4 regions of the Neobacillus sp. genome follow, and region 2 is predicted to be linked to each of the others. Evidence: riboswitches for the same ligand, from Rfam matches in the RefSeq annotation. Region 2 holds a riboswitch; each other region holds the start of a gene.
The links. Region 2 has a riboswitch for S-adenosylmethionine ahead of mtnK (S-methyl-5-thioribose kinase). Riboswitches for the same ligand answer to the same signal wherever they lie in the genome.

Region 1: it holds a riboswitch for S-adenosylmethionine, as region 2 does, so the genes downstream of both, RTR43_RS22950 (ACT domain-containing protein) here and mtnK (S-methyl-5-thioribose kinase) in region 2, are expected to answer to the same signal.
Region 3: it holds a riboswitch for S-adenosylmethionine, as region 2 does, so the genes downstream of both, RTR43_RS00635 (methionine ABC transporter ATP-binding protein) here and mtnK (S-methyl-5-thioribose kinase) in region 2, are expected to answer to the same signal.
Region 4: it holds a riboswitch for S-adenosylmethionine, as region 2 does, so the genes downstream of both, RTR43_RS07925 (YezD family protein) here and mtnK (S-methyl-5-thioribose kinase) in region 2, are expected to answer to the same signal.

The regions. Positions count from the first base shown of each region.
Region 1 is NZ_DALZYO010000053.1:1,415-5,630, forward strand. It holds gene RTR43_RS22935 (DUF3888 domain-containing protein) at 126-512, shown strand; gene RTR43_RS22940 (hypothetical protein) at 659-838, shown strand; gene RTR43_RS22945 (hypothetical protein) at 972-1,406, opposite strand; gene RTR43_RS22950 (ACT domain-containing protein) at 1,637-2,155, opposite strand; SAM riboswitch class I at 2,367-2,472, opposite strand; gene RTR43_RS22955 (dihydrofolate reductase family protein) at 2,813-3,382, shown strand; gene RTR43_RS22960 (SMI1/KNR4 family protein) at 3,678-4,216, shown strand, end outside.
Region 2 is NZ_DALZYO010000021.1:53,020-57,235, reverse strand. It holds gene RTR43_RS14175 (DUF2087 domain-containing protein) at 1-497, shown strand, start outside; gene mtnK (S-methyl-5-thioribose kinase) at 533-1,720, opposite strand; SAM riboswitch class I at 1,821-1,979, opposite strand; gene RTR43_RS14165 (carbon-nitrogen family hydrolase) at 2,142-2,927, opposite strand; gene RTR43_RS14160 (pyridoxal phosphate-dependent aminotransferase) at 3,046-4,216, shown strand, end outside.
Region 3 is NZ_DALZYO010000001.1:124,989-129,204, reverse strand. It holds gene RTR43_RS00640 (methionine ABC transporter permease) at 1-573, opposite strand, end outside; gene RTR43_RS00635 (methionine ABC transporter ATP-binding protein) at 566-1,591, opposite strand; SAM riboswitch class I at 1,755-1,863, opposite strand; gene RTR43_RS00630 (O-acetylhomoserine aminocarboxypropyltransferase/cysteine synthase family protein) at 1,996-3,312, opposite strand; SAM riboswitch class I at 3,378-3,480, opposite strand; gene RTR43_RS00625 (SCP2 sterol-binding domain-containing protein) at 3,561-3,917, opposite strand; gene RTR43_RS00620 (thioredoxin family protein) at 4,130-4,216, opposite strand, start outside.
Region 4 is NZ_DALZYO010000010.1:105,485-109,700, forward strand. It holds gene RTR43_RS07915 (immune inhibitor A domain-containing protein) at 1-742, opposite strand, end outside; partial or broken gene RTR43_RS07920 (C40 family peptidase) at 1,276-1,647, opposite strand; SAM riboswitch class I at 2,439-2,540, shown strand; gene RTR43_RS07925 (YezD family protein) at 2,605-2,760, shown strand; gene RTR43_RS07930 (phosphoadenylyl-sulfate reductase) at 2,842-3,558, shown strand; gene RTR43_RS07935 (sulfate permease) at 3,725-4,216, shown strand, end outside.

The DNA.
Region 1 (4,216 bases), on a different contig from region 2:
CTAAAGGGTGCTAGAGTTTAAGAAGGATCGTAACGGCTACGGTCATTTTTTCTTATTGAAGTAACGTGGCAGGATTGTTGAATAAATCATTTTAGTTCTTAGGAAACTAAAATGAGGTGATAATTATGAAGAAAATTGTATTATTGCTTATGGTTGTAATGGTTTTAGTAATTTCTAATACAAATACAAATGCAAAAACATTAAATGAAGCTGAAACGGAATTATGTGAAACACTAAAACTGGCACTTATAAATTGCCTAAGAGAACCAATTGATAAAGCAATCATTGAAATATATAAGAATAACAAAAATGCACCAAAAGGTCTTACGTGGGCTTCGTATGAAACGGAAATGCTTAAAATAAAGCAGTTAAGTGGGATTGGTGGTGTGTATGTAATAACGCTAAAAGTTTACCCTTATTATCGAGCTCATTGGGGTTACGGAGAAGATGAAGTTGTGGTCAATTCAAGTGGCGAACTAATTAGGTATAAACATTTAAAAACATATCCTTGAACTTCAACTAACGGTGCGATTCTTCAATAACGAAGGATCGCTTTATGCTTATTGAAGTAACGGGCAGGTTACTTTAATAAGGGTTAAATTAAAATGGCTGGAAATCAATTTATGGAATATAATGTAAGGGAGAGGGGTGTTTTAATTTGACTGCAATTTGGTTTTTTATTATTTTTATTCTCGGCATTTTGGGATTTGCTTTAATAATCGACTTGAAACGAAAGAAAAACAATAATAACCCTCATATTCCAATCAATCCAAATGCTAAGCCTGGGGACAGTTCAAACTATATGATGGGAGATAATAGATACACTGGTGGGGGGTAATAGTAACTGAATCCTTATTGAAGTAACGGGGGCTTTAGTTGAACAGCAGGGGTTGCTACGACAGCCCTTTTTCTTATTCCACTACCGAAGTAGGTAAGTAAAAAAATTATACAAAAAGTATAACAGCTCCATTTTAGGAGCTGTAAGGGTTTTTTCTTTCAAAGTTTGAACTTGTTGAAATAGGTCTCTGAGTTTCAGCATCAAAAACCGCAGTGAGCATCTTTTTGCCATCCTTACTTACTGATACAAATACATATACTTGTCTTTTAGGATGATAACCTTCTCCAACAGTTCTTGATTTACCGTACTTGTCAGCTTTGGACAGCACTTTGTTAAGGTCTTTAAAATAAGTTTTTTCTCGAATATTTAATTTTGCATTTTCAAATTCAACATACCATTTTTTATCAAGAGAATTATAAAATGAATCAACATCTTGGAATTTCATCCCTGAATTATCAGGGTACTTACTCCAAGGCTCTTCATCAATTTTAGAATCGGCTAAAACTAATTGAACGTTTATGGAGAATAGTGATACTAATAGAAAAATAAGTGTAGTTATTTTTTTCATTAGAGGATACCACCTTTTTTGATTATTATTTCTATAAATTAACTTTATATGTTAGTGAAATGATATTTCTTATTATAACGGGTGGGATTCTTCGATAGGGAGGATCGCTTTTTCCTTATTGAAGTAACGGGCAGGTTAATTTAATAGGAAGTTATCGTTAATGAAAACAAAAAGAAAAGGAGCATCTATTAGTCATAATTAGAAGCCCATTTATTACCTGTAGGAAATCATTAATATTTCAAATCGACACACTTGCAAAAAAATTCATTATGGATTGCTGCAACAGCTCTTTTTTCATCATGAGCCTTTACACCAAATACTAAACTTATCTGAGATGATCCTTGATTCATATGTATCATTTTAATATTAATTCTTTTTTCTGCAAGAACCCTCGCTGCTCTGGCAATGCTTTCAGCATTATGATGCATTTTTCCTCCGATAAGCATAATTAAAGCAATATTACGTTCAATAGTCACTTTATCTGCCGAAAGTTCCGTACTAATCCGTTGTATTAGTTTACTTTCTATTATCTGATCTAATTGATTTTCATGTAAAACAAGATTAAGAGCATCAACCCCCGATGGTATATGCCTATAATAAAGTTGAAAATCTTCAAGGATCTGAAGCAGCTTTCTTCCAAACCCAACTTCTTTATTCATTCTATACTTGCTAACATAAATGATGCAAAAATTATTTTCACTGGAGATTTCAACTACTGGTTCATTTTTATTATCATGAGTATTAGTCATTTTAGTACCTGAGACCGCAGGTTGAGATGTATTTTTAAGTTTGTTTTTACTAACGTATCTGATGCTAATGAACTCTCTCTAAAGTTTACACCCTTCATCTCATCATCCCCTAATAGTCATTAACTTTTTATTATTTCCGTTAATATTCCAAACACAAAAAACCTCTTCTACAATAAATAAGAAGAGGTCATAACAAACTATTTCATTCCTCCCCTTATCTTCCAGAAACAATTCTGCAGAAATTAGCACCTTTTCAAGTAAAACTTGAAGGTTGCTGGGCTTCATAGGGTCTGTCCCTCCGCCACTCTGGATAAGAGTTTTTAATATAGTCACTTTAATTATTTATAAAAATATACCAGAAGGATATTTCTTAGTCAATCCTTAACTAGTACACTGATAAAAAATCATTTAATAAAATGCGTATGGCCCTTGTTAAACTAAAGGGTGCTTGAGTTTAACAACGGAGGTAGTTGCGGCACCTCCTTTTCTTATTGAACAAACGGGGCAGTTTCGCGCAACATTGTTGTCTTCAAAAATAATTCTACTTGAACCTTACGAAACGTAATGAGTTATAATGAACGTAACAGCAGGATGAAACGCGGGCCAACGGCCAAAAAAATCGAACAAAATAAATTCGAAATCGGAGGAGAAACGGACATGAGAAAACTCGTATTGTTCATGCATGTGTCGCTGGACGGGTATGCGTCGGATTCTAATGGAGGACTCGATTGGATTCCGTACAACGAGGAATTAGAGAAATACGCCGAGGAGATCGTAGCCGAAGTCGGAGCTCCCGTTTATGGACGCACGACGTATCGGATGATGGAGAGCTACTGGCCCACGGTGCTGGACAATCCGAATGCGTCGAGGCACGATATGGAGCATGCCAAATGGCTGCAGGATGTTAAGAAGATCGTCATTTCCGGGACGATGGACAAAGTGGAATGGAACAATACGATGTTGATCAAGGACAATATCGCAGAGGAAATCAAGGTACTCAAGGAGCAGCCTGGCAAAAATCTCGTTATCTTCGGCAGCCCGGGAGCGGCGAAGACGCTGCTTGAGCTCGGCCTGATCGACGAATTCCTGCTTACAATTTGTCCGGTCGTCCTGGGCGACGGAAAATCGGTATTTGACGGCGGCGGTGAGAAAATCAGGCTCAAGCTGCTGTCCAGCCGAACGCTCAAGTCGGGCATTATCGCGGCCCGATATGAGTTGGAGAAATAGCCGTACAAGGTGTTCCGCTAACTGGTACGATAGTCATATAAACCGCCTTTTCTACAAGGCGGTTTTCATTTGGTCGTATATCAACATTAGGATTTAACATAGCCTTATTATTAAATAAACAAGATTGTGAAAGTTTACACTTAAAGTAACGGGTGCAAGAGTTTAAGAGTGGAGCTGTCAAAGAGGCAGCTTTTTTCTTATTGAACAAACGGGTAAGTTTACTATAGGAAGGTATTTACAAAAACTATATTGAATTATAATTAAAATTAAGCTATCGAAGTGGGGGTTAAAAAGTATGGAGGATATTAAATTTCTTATATCAAAATGGGAGCAAATATTACAAAAATTTGAAAACAATAACGGCAAAGTCCACCCTATTGAAATTGGAAAAAAAGCAACGATGCAGGAGATAGAGGCTAAAGAAAAGGAACTAGGGTACCAACTACCTCCTTCGTTTAAATACATATTACATAATGTAGGAAAATCACTTTCCTTTTATTATTCATTTTCTAAAGATACAATGATACCCAGTGAATTTAAGGAAATATTTTCTGGAGAGATAAATTGGAATATTGACTTCCTTCAGAATTTAAATAGGTTAGCTGACGAACTAATAGAAGATGGGGAAGATTATGGAAGGATACTTAGGGGGAAATTGGAGTTTTCTCACGCTGGTAATGGAGATATTTATGCATTTGATATGTCTGTTGACAGTGATGAAAAACCAGTTATTTATTGGGAGCATGAAGTAGACACAGTTACTTATATTGCGGATTCATTTATCGATTATTTATTTAGGATTACTGAACTGAGGTGTATTGGTAGTGAAAAATG
Region 2 (4,216 bases):
TGCACGGACAGGCGATTGCCGGCAAACTTGGCCTGAGCGCACCTACAATTACTCATCACCTTAAAAAATTGCGGGATGTCCATGTGGTTTATGAAAGAAGGGATAAGAATACTATTTACTTTTATTTAAATGAATCGATGATTAAACAACAGGCGCAGGAGCTCACAAAGTTACTGGAGACAAGGGGAGAGGAGCTTGATGAAATGATGGAAATAAGTTTAGAGAGACAAAAGGTTATTCAGAATTTCTTCACAAAGGAAGGAAAATTAAAAAATATTCCAGCTCAACGGAAGAAGAAATTAATGGTGTTTGAACATATGGTTCGAGGGCTTAACATAGGTCAAAAGTATAGTGAAAAAGAAATAAACGAGTATATTAAGCAATTCTATGATGATTATGCGACAATACGCAGGGAATTCATTATTAATCATTACATGTACCGCGAAAATGGGATATATGAACTAAACCCGGAGGAAATGTGGGCGAAACCAGAGTAAAAAAGCAACCCGATTTTGTTCGGATTGCTTTTTTTCTAGTTTATTTTTTCTTTTACTATTTCGATAAATTCTCCAAGTTCCTTAATATTTTTTCTCTGCTTGATAAGGATGCCCCCAAGCTCCAGAGATTTACGCTTCGCAGCTAATCTAGTTTGCTCGTCTTTAATTCCGTCTAAATCAGCAACATGTGCGAGCCCAATTGTTCTCCTGATTAACTCACAGCCGGCAAAACCAAGGGCATCCGCAAAAAATTTAGATAAATTATAGGAAAGGAATGAAGCCGATTGTGCTAAAACCTCTTTATTTTCTGTCTCCCAAAGGATTGTAAATGTATTCTTAAAGACATCCCAAACCGTTTCAATATGCTCGACAAAAAGATCTCGCTTCTTATTGTTCACAATTACTTGGAAAAGAAGATTTGCAAATACTTGGCCAATATCAAATCCAGCAGGCCCATAGAAAGCAAATTCAGGGTCAATGACTTTTGTTTCTGAATTATTCGCAAAAATACTTCCGGTATGTAGGTCACCATGAAGGAGAACTTCTGCATCAGTTAAAAAGGTTTTTTTCAATACATTCACGTGAAATTTTAGTTCTTCATCACGCCAAAGATCTACAACAATAGGACGTAAACCTTCTTCAAATTCGTTTGTTTCTGCATCGTAATAGGGATCAGTAAGAATTAAATCCTCTGTGATTTTGCAGAGCTCAGGATTGATAAATTGTTGAACCTGTTCTTTTTTTCTACCAGGGCCCAATCCATAATCAGATGTGTAAAATAATGTTTTAGCAAGATACTCACCAACATGTGTAGAAATAAGCGGGTAGGTTTCACCGTTAATGAAGCCCGTCCTTGCAATCAAAAGATGGGAAAGATCTTCCATGACAGTAACAGCCAGCACATCATCTGTATAGTAAACTTCTGGTACAAAATCTGGGGCAATTCGACCAAAAGTTTTCAATGCATCTGCTTCAATTTTTGCCCTATTTAGTGTTAATGGCCAGCTTTCCCCCACGACTTTAGCATAGGGAAGAGCTTGTTTAATGATTATGCTTTTTCCTGCTTGTGTGTCAATAACATGAAAAACTAGATTGAGATTCCCATCACCAATTTCCTTACAGGATAGTTCTGCATCTTCGGAAAAAATACTAAGATTTAACGCTAACTCAATAGCAGTTGTTTCGGTTAGCGGGTGGTAAGTTGATTGATTTAGTATACTCATAAATTCTCCTCCTATATTGGGAGGCTTGGTGAGTGCGTGACAGCACTAAAAAAGCCTCTTTCTTATCTGAAAGAGGCTAGAAGACGGATGTTCTTCGCACCTCTTATCTCTCAGAAAGACAATCCTTCTGTTGGAATTAGCACCGTGCCATTTAGGGGACCCTCCCCCGGCGCGAAAGAAGCGCCCCATTTCACAATGGAATTTCGGTCGGTTGCTGGGCTTCAAAGGGCCAAATCCCTCAGCCAGCTCGTGATAAGAGTAAATAAAATATTCAATTTTTTCAATCTGAAAAAACTATAACAGGATGAAGCGAAAGATGTCAATAATTTTAAAAAGATACTAAAGTTTAAAAATTTTTCTTTAATAACTTTCGAGCTCCAGCAAAAAGAGGCTAGTGTACTTCGCGCATCTGCTTTTCGTATTATTTATAGTACTCTGGTTTCCTATCTTCGAAAACCGGAATCTGCTTTCGGATTTCTCTTACTTGATCTAATTCGATTTCAGCCGTAATGATTTCCTGATCTGCTCCAGCCTCAGAAATTACCTCTCCCCAAGGATCAATAATAATAGAGTGTCCGGCAAATAGGTTATTTGGGTCGTCACCGGAACGATTACATCCGATCACAAAGCATTGATTTTCAATCGCTCTTGCTATCAGGAGAGTGCGCCAATGAGCAAGACGGAGTGCTGGCCATTCGGCAACGACAAATAATGCTTCAGCCCCTTCGGAAGTATGGCTGCGAATCCATTCAGGAAACCGAATATCATAACAAATTATGCCCGCAAACTTACGGTCTTCAAGTTCAAATAACCCTTTTTCGTTACCGGCCTTAAAGAAGAGATGCTCGTCCATAAGTTTAAACAAATGTAGTTTATTATACTGATGAACGAGCTGACCATTTTTGGTGATGACGAGAAGGGTATTTTTTACTCCATTTTCACCTTGGTTTGCGACAGAACCGCCGACCAAATGAACCTGGTACTTTTTCGCTACTTTTTGCAGATAATCGATTGTTTGTTTAGCATCGATATCTGCAATTTCTGCAAGTCGGTTCAAATCATAGCCCGTTGTCCATAGTTCTGGAAGGACAATAATATCTGGATTATCAGTAACTGCTTTTTCAAAAAGCTCGTTGGCAATTTCAAAGTTTTTCTGTGGATTTCCAAAGGCGATATCCATTTGTAGACAAGAAATCTTTAGTTTCAAGAATCTTCACCTCTTTTGAAATTTCGAAATTTTCCCTTTACAAGGTATTATAAAAGTTATAACATTTGTGACTAGAAATTCAACAAAAATTTGAAAAATAATTAAGCAGGTGTGAACAATGATGCAATTTCCACAATCGGAACTTTTAAATAGTCTGCCAAAACAATTTTTTGCTGGTCTTGTTAAAAAAGTGGGTGAATATAGTGCCCAGGGCCATGATGTAATTAACTTAGGACAAGGCAATCCAGATCAGCCAACACCACCACATATTGTGGCAAAGCTTCAGGAAGCAGCCGCTAATCCGCGAAACCATAAATATTCGCCATTTCAAGGACATGGTTACTTAATACAAGCTGCTGCAGATTTTTATCAAAGGGAATATGGCGTTACCATTGATCCGGATAAAGAGGTGGCCATATTATTTGGCGGTAAAGCGGGTCTAGTCGAAATTCCACAGTGTTTTTTAAATCCAGGTGATACCATCCTGGTTCCCGACCCAGGTTACCCTGATTATTGGTCTGGGGTCGCATTAGCGAAGGCGAAAATGGCTACCATGCCATTAAGAGAGGAAAATAGATTCTTACCGGATTATCAAGAACTAAAAACAGATACTTTATCCAAAGCAAAATTAATGTTCCTCAATTATCCAAATAATCCAACCGGTGCAACAGCTACTGCAGAGTTTTTCGAAGAAACCGTCAAGCTTGCTCGGGAACATGAAATTTGTGTCGTTCATGATTTCGCATATGGGGCCATTGGATTTGATGGTAATAAACCATTAAGCTTTTTACAGTCTGAAGGTGCAAAAGAGGTAGGAATCGAAATATATACTCTGTCCAAAACCTTTAATATGGCGGGCTGGAGAGTTGGTTTTGCAATAGGTAATGAGAGTATCATTTCAGCAATTGAACTTTTACAAGACCATTTATACGTCAGTTTATTTGGAGCGGTACAGGAGGCAGCGGCAGAAGCATTAACGGGATCGCAGGATTGTGTGAAGGAATTAAACGATCTGTATGAACGTAGACGAAATGTTTTGATTGAGGGTCTTCATTCGCTAGGATGGAATGTCAGCTCACCAAAAGGATCATTTTTTGCCTGGTTAAAGATACCAGAGGAGTTTTCATCCGAGCAGTTTGCCACTATTCTTCTGGAACAAGCACATATCATGGTTGCACCGGGAATAGGCTTTGGCAAATTTGGCGAAGGATATGTCCGAGTAGGGCTATTATCATCCGAGGAGCAATTAAAGGAAGCCGTCAGAAGAATAAGTGATTTAGAAATTTTTG
Region 3 (4,216 bases), on a different contig from region 2:
AATAGGTCGATTGCGTTGAAAACCTTCAAGGTAGGCAAAATGTCCAAGCCCGCCAGCCCCAATGACTCCGGCCATTGCTGTAAAGCTGACTAGAGAAATGGCGGTGACGGTAACCCCTGAAATTAATGCCGGCAAAGATTCCGGTATTAATACTTTAAAAATGATATGAAAATGTGTTGCACCCATCGATTGCGATGCCTCAATAACACCTTTATCGATTTCCCTAAGGGCTATTTCTACCATTCGTGCATAAAAAGGAGCTGCTCCAATAATTAGGGCTGGTAGCGCCGCATTTGCACCGAGCATTGTCCCAAGCAATAATTTTGTAAAAGGAATTAATAAAACGATTAATATAATAAAAGGGATGGATCTGAAAATATTCACAAAGCCTGCAATAATAACATTAACAGGCCGATTAGCCCAGATATTACCTTTATCTGTTAAAAACAAAAGTAGACCAAGGAATAATCCTAAAATAAAGGTTGCAAACACGGAAATGGAAGTCATATAAATAGTTTCACGTGTTGCTTCTAATAATTGTTCCCAATTGACCATTTCCATAAAGTTAGCCATTACTGATCACCTCCACGCCTACTTGCTGTGAGTGAATATAATCGATGGCTTTCTGTATTTCGCTAGATTGCCCATCCAAATGGATAAATAATGTTCCGTAAGATCCGTTTTGCGTGTGTGATATTTTCCCTTGAAGAATATTTACAACAACATTGAAATCCTTGATGATGTTTGTGATTAATGGCTGTTCTGCTGCTTCTCCAATGAAAGAGAGCTGAACCACTTGGCCAGACGGATAAAGTTCGAGTAAATGTTTGATTGTTTCTTTCGTTTCTTCCGGTTCTGTTACCTGTTGGACAAACCTTTTTGTAATTGGCTCCTGTGGATTTTTAAATACATCTAACACGGAACCAAGCTCAACTACTCGACCACTTTCCATCACTGCCACCCGGTGGCAGATTTTACGAATAACATGCATTTCATGTGTGATCAAGACAATCGTTAACCCGAGTCGCTTATTGATATCAACTAACAATTCCAAAATGGAATCTGTCGTTTGCGGATCGAGTGCTGAGGTCGCTTCATCACAAAGCAATACTTTTGGATTATTAGCTAGTGCCCTAGCAATCCCAACCCGCTGTTTTTGCCCGCCGCTTAGCTGGGATGGATAGGCATTTTCTCTGCCTTCAAGACCAACTAGTTTAATGAGCTCAGCGACCCTGTTCTTTCTTTGCGTTCCGTTTACACCAGCAATCTCTAAGGGGAACGCAATATTTTCGCTAACTGTCCTTGACCACAGCAAGTTAAAATGCTGGAATATCATGCTGATTTCTTGACGTGCCTTCCGAAGCTCAGCTCCCTTAATCTTCGAAATAACCCGTCCAGCCACGGTGACACTTCCCTCCGTTGGCAGCTCCAGTCCATTCAACATGCGAATCAAGGTGCTTTTTCCAGCACCACTGTAACCAATTACTCCGAAAATTTCTCCTGCTTGTACTTCAAGGTTCACATCATCAACAGCTTTTAACTCACCCTGTTTGGAAGGAAAAATTTTGCGGACATTCTTTATTGAAATCACCTAAATCACCTGCTTCTTATCCGATTTACCTAAAATTCTGAAAGATTCTGTTGGTACATATCTTGTAAATATAGACTTTGACTGTTTTATCGAAAAGATTCTATTTTTAAAAAATAAAAAGCCTCTCTGCACAGGCAGAAAGGCATCATGAAAATAATCCTTTCTCCCATCTCCCAAAGCAATCGCTTTGTGTGAATTGGCACCATTTCAATATAAATATTGACGGTTGCCGGGCTTCATCGGGCACATCCCTCCACCTCTCTTGATAAGAGTTAACAGCATTCTATATTCAATTAACACGTTAAAATGTTTAAGTAATTATATTATGAAAATTATCGTATCACGGATAAAAAGTGGTGTCAACGTAAACTTCTTCATTTTGGGAAAAATTAAATTAGGTAATTTTAGGCATTTGCTTTCAATGAAGCCAAACCGGTTGCTGCCTCAATGGCTGATTCGAGATCTTCAATTAAATCTTCGACATTCTCAATGCCGATGGACAGGCGAATTAAATCCTCAGATACTCCTGCCGATTTGAGACCTTCCGCATCTAATTGCTGATGGGTTGTACTTGCCGGGTGAATGATTAAACTTTTTGCATCCCCAACGTTAGCCACGTGAGCCCATAGTGTAATCGAATCAATCAGTTTAGCACCTGCTTCTTTCCCACCCTTAATACCAAAAATAACCATCGAGCCTGCGCCTTTCGGTAAATACTTTTTGGATAATTCATAATCAGGATGGGATGAATGCCCTGGATAGGAAACCCACTCAACGGCAGGATGATTTACTAAATATTCCACAACCTTTCCTGTATTGGCCACATGCTCCTTCATTCGAACATGAAGGGTTTCAAGTCCAAGTACAAACTGGAACGAATTTTGTGGACTTAAAGCTGGCCCTAAGTCACGTAGTAACTGAACACGTGCTTTGATAATATATGCGACTGCACCTAGAGCCTCGGCATAAACAAGATCATGGTAGCTTGCATCTGGAGTCGTGAAGCCAGGGAACTTCGGTGAATTCCAATCAAATTTCCCGCCATCGACAATGACCCCGCCTGTTGTTGTGCCATTACCTAAGAGCCATTTTGTCGCCGAGTGAATGACAATGTCTGCCCCGTGCTCAATTGGTCTGCAAAGATATGGTGTAGCAAAGGTATTGTCAATAATTAACGGAACCCCGGCCTCATGGGCAATATTCGCTACTTTTTCTATATCAAGAACGCGTAAGCTGGGATTACCGATTGTTTCAGCAAAGACCGCTTTTGTCTTTTCTGTGATCGCCGTGCGGAAATTCTCAGGATTGTCCGCATCGACAAATTTCACTTTAATTCCATACTTTGGAAGAGTAATAGCAAGCAAATTATACGTTCCACCATAGAGATTCGCGGCGGAAACAATTTCATCGCCTGCTTCGGCAAGGTTTAATATCGCTAGCGTAATCGCAGCCATGCCGCTTGCAACCGCGAGTGCTCCGACGCCGCCTTCCAATAGAGCAACTCTTTCTTCAAAAACAGTGGTGGTTGGATTGTGTATCCGAGTGTATATATAACCAGGTTCTTTTAATCCAAATAAGTTAGCCGCATGCTCAGTGTTTTTAAATTGATAGGCATTGTTTTGATAAATAGGAACAGCACGAGCACCTGTCACCGGATCTGGAGACAACCCACCATGAACACTCAATGTTTCAAAACGATACTTCTTTTGATTTTCTCCCATTCCTCTCGCTCCTTTTAACAATGTAATAAACAAAACCCCCGCTTCATAAGAAGAGGGGGTCTCTCTCCTTATCTCCCAGAGTAAAATTACTCTGCTGGATTTAGCACCGTGTTATTAACCGGTTGCCGGGCTTCAAAGGGCCAGTCCCTCCGCCACTCTAGATAAGAATGCTTTATTTAATTGTTTTTATTGATAGAATATTTAAATAATACATTACAGGAAGATTAATTCCGAGTCAATACCTTTGATTAAATTATTTTTGCAAGCTCAGGTTTCTCTGTCTTTGTTAAAAAGAAAATCGATTCGAGCAATAACTTGACCCGTAACGGCGCCGACACCTTTAACTGTCCATTCTTCTCAAGAACCCTTAACCTTTCCTTCCCTGCTAGCAGCTGTTCCATTGCGGTTAAATTTCCACTGATTTCATATTTCGTCTGCGATTCCTCTGACCCCTGGAGGATAAAAATCCCGCCATTTTTTATCACTAAATGAACGGCTTGCTGCTGACAATTTAGTGTCACTCGTAAGTCTCCTTGGAATAATAATTGCTGAACGTGCCCCTGCTCTTTGATATTTTCGAGAAAGGTTTTAACGGTTTCAATCATATCCACCACTCCGGTCAACTTTCATTTACCTAATTATATTCAGCAGCGGGGAGTAGAATCCTTTCATTATTGCTCGACAATTAATTCGCTTTGGTAGAGTTTTTCCAAGCTTTCCTCAGAACTATGTCGGATTTCTATGAACAGAGGCTTATGCCTGATAGAAAGTTATACTTTCCTATCGACAAAAAAAACAGATGCCATAAAGCACCTGTTTAATTCAAATATTCTTTTATTTTTTCCAGCAAGAACGGCACTGAATGAAAAGCGTAAAGCGTTTCTTTCACACTGCCATCTTGCAC
Region 4 (4,216 bases), on a different contig from region 2:
GCATCCCAGGGACATTCGTACCGGCAACAATTGGTCCGAATGGATTAGTTACCGTATTAGCATTTTGAAACATCATTTCGCCAAACTCTTGCCAAACTCCCGATTCGTCGTAGCCAGCATGGACAATAAAATTAAAATCAAACTTTTCTCCTGAAGCAGCAATATCAGCTTGAGCTTTTGCAACTGCCTCAGTTCTTAGATTTCTTCCTTTGAAACCAGCAGGCATGTTTACTGTTTGCCCGAACTCGTTAAGTCCATCCTCGAATTCATTACCATCCATTTTATAAGGACCGAAGGCTTTAAGTTCGATCTTCCACTTACCGAATGAATTCTCTCTCCAGTATTCATTTACTGTTCGGTAGTTATTAGATGGTGAAGGCTTGTTGAGAAAATCTTCCCAAAACTTGCCGAGCTGATTGCGAGGTATATTTCCAGTACCAATTGGGTTACCGGCTATCTCCGAGCCTACAGGTTGGCTTAAGATAAACTCTCTGTCTTGGAAATCTACAATGATTAGTGTACCCTTGATGACCCTTTCTGCTTTAATGTTTGCAGTGTTCCAGTCAACCCCAGGAACGGGACGGTAATCATTCCACGTCATATCCCTTGGAAGAGTCCAAGACTGGGAGTCAACCGGTTGGGGGAAATCTGATAATCCCGGTTGTGCAGCGTAGACTGTCGAAGATACTGCCACAGTCAAAAAACTAACCAAAAAAATGAGAGTCCTCTTCAATTTCCTCAATCCATCAACCTCCTAAAATAGTAATATGTACATGTAAATGATAACATTATTTCAATAATCGAAATATATACAAAAGTCTGAATTTATAATAGTTAATTAGTCCTAAATCGCTGGAAAACCCAGTTTTATTAGCTTCCAAATAATGAAAGCAAGGGAAGAAAAGTATTCACTTTTCAAGTTATACATCTATTAATGGTGCGGCATTAGGGAAGGTCCTTTAAAAAGTTAGCAGTTTACTTGATAGAAAACATCTCATAATAGTAGATGGTTTTATCTATTTTTTAATAGTAATAGGAGAGATTAGGGCTTTAAACAAGACCAAATTGGCCTAACATTAAGGTCCTAGATAAAAAAACTATTTCTGGTTCCTCTATAGACTTAAATTGACAAAACTAGTTTCTAAAAGTTGTAATTTCACGTAAAAATTCCATTTTTCAACAATCGGGATGTCTAGTGACTGTGATCCATGTTTAGCGAATCAACAGCTTAAAAAGACAGTGTTATTCCCAGTTGTAAAAAGTAAGCCTTTTTTCTTAAATTCGAATGACATGCCCCTTAAAGGCGTTTTTCCAATAACTATTTGTCATTTCTACTATAGCGACACCGGTAGAGCTTTGTGAGCCAATGAATTTTCCATTTCCAATATAAATACCTACATGTCCGTCTTTTTTATACGTATCAAAAAACACTAAATCTCCGGGCTGCATTTCTTGTGGAGAAATCTGACGCCCTTCCTTTTTAATGGCATCTGTATTAGAGCCGATTTCGAGACCCGCTTGTGCAAATGCCCAATGAACAAAGGCGGAGCAATCAAATCTTCCTTTGGCAATATCGTTGGCATTTCTTCCGCCACCAAACACATAAACAGAGTTTCCAATATACTTATTTCCTGCATTGATGACCGTACTTATGTATTCACTTTCAATAGAGGTAGTAGCTTCTTTGTTTGACTGTGCGGTTAACCTTCCATTTAAAACACTAATATCTTCTTCAAGTTTATCGACATCTGACTTATTTATCTTTAATATTTCCTGATTATCCTCTTGAATCTTCGTGGAAAGCAGCTTCATACTGGCAATGTTTCCTTGATAATTAGGAAATTCTGGTTCAGCTGATAATTGATTCGTTTGAGTGGTAGGTAGCTTAATAGGATTCAAATCCTCTTGATTTTGTAACACACCTAACGATTTCGCATTAACCTTTTGGATGAATAAATCGTTCCCAACTGCAGCAAGCATGATGATTAAGCTCAAAAGTGTTAGCATTTTTTTGATCATTTACATCACTACTTTCTTTTTAAAATAATTTAGTTTCATTCTAGTTACTTTACCTTAATTTTCTAAATGTTCATACTATTTACTATATCAAATATTAAGCAATTCATTCTGACAGTTGCGTTACAAGAGTATTACAATTTTATGAAGGAGAGGAGTTTCCATTTGGAACTGCTCGTTTTTTTTACAATCCAATCAAAAAAGTGCTTTCAATTTATTGCTGAATTGTATCAATTGCTAATTCCTTCCTAACAAACTCATAGGCAATTTGATGAAAATGCTTTCTAACATGGACATCGCCCTCCACCTTATTACAATAAAGGTAAAAAAGTTAATGAAAATCCAAAATTTAAAAAATTAAAAAATTTTTATTTACATAAAACCTATTGGTATGATAGGATTAATTTCATCAATTATTAAAACGCTTATCAAGAGTGGCTGAGGGAATGGCCCAATGAAGCCCGGCAACCTGCAAAGCAAGGTGCTAATTCCAGCAAAATGATTTTCATTTTGGATGATAAGGTGTTAACCAGCAGTCATAACGCCTGTCTTAATGTTCATGTTTTATTAAAAGGAGGGCGATTCAAGCTGAAATCAGATGAGAGGGAAGAAATCTTTGCATATCTTGAGAAAATGCTGGTAGCATTAAAATTTGGCTCAATTACACTAATTGTCCAAGATGGAAAAATTGTGCAACTTGAGAAAAATGAAAAGGTTCGTCTTCATTCGAATAAAAATCGCTGACTAGAAAAACTAGAGGCGGTCTCCACCTTATCTGCGTGGGAGGCTGCCTTTTTTTAGTGGGTAAATAGGAGGTTTGAAGCAATGACTGTAACTATAACTTATAAGAATTGGAACCAAATATCTGACAGTTTTTATTATGATGATGAAACAAAAGGAGCACGTTCTGTACTAGAGTGGGCTTACCGGTCTTATCCTGGGGATGAGATTGTATATGCCTCAAGTTTCGGTGCAGAAGCGATTGTGTTGATTGACTTGATTCAGCAGGTTAAACAGGATGCCGATATTGTTTTTTTAGATACAGGATTACACTTTCCGGAAACCTATGAGGTCATTGACAGAATAGAGGAACGTTTCCCGACGTTAAGAATTGAGCGGAAACAACCAAACCTTAGTCTCGACGAACAAGCGGAACGATATGGTTCGGCTTTATGGAAAAGGGAACCCAATCAGTGCTGTAATATCCGAAAAGTCATTCCATTAAGAGAGACGTTGGCAGGAAAACATGCCTGGATCTCGGGGCTTCGCAGAGAACAGTCACTATTAAGGGCAAACACAGAATTCATTAATAAAGATGAAAAATTCCAGAATATTAAAATCTGTCCATTGATTCACTGGACATGGAATGATGTTTGGTCTTACATCAAGAAAAAAGGCCTCCCGTACAACATATTGCATGACCATCACTACCCGAGCATTGGTTGTTTTCCTTGTACCCAACCAACAGGCGCTAGTGGTGATTCACGTGCAGGACGCTGGGCGGGAAGCAACAAAACGGAGTGTGGTTTGCACGATCGCTAATGGAAACTTCAAATAGTAGCGGGGGCGCACACCCTTTTACTATTTGCTGGTTAGACCAATCGGTATTTACAGATCGTTAATCCTTCACATTCCCCTCTAGGTTTTATCAAATTTTTAAGTAAGGGGATTACTGCTCGTTCATGCGGTATAAAGGAGGAATTTTCTTTTGCTTACAATATTGGCTATTACGATAGGATTATTTTTTGCATTGAATATTGGAGCGAGTGGTGCAGCGGCTTCAATGGGTATTTCCTATGGATCAGGTGTGGTTAATAAACGGCTGGCCTTGTTTCTCTGCGGTATCGCTGTATTTCTCGGGGCCTATTTTGGCGGTGGTGAAGTGGTCAAAACAATCGGCAATGGGATTGTCCCTAGCAGCACCTTTACCGTGCCCATTGCCTTGATCGTTTTAGCTTCCGCAGCCTTGTCTTTATTTTTGGCAAATATCTTTGGAATTCCACTTTCTACTAGTGAGGTTGCTGTTGGATCTGTGGTCGGGGCAGGGATCGTTTATCAATCTATATTTCTGAGCAATCTCGTCTGGATTATGTTTTTTTGGCTCCTTACACCTATAGCTGCTTTTGTCATTGCCATCCTTGCTTGCTACCTGTTAAAAGACAAGAGGCTCAAAAGATGGATGGAAGAGCGAAAATCTGTT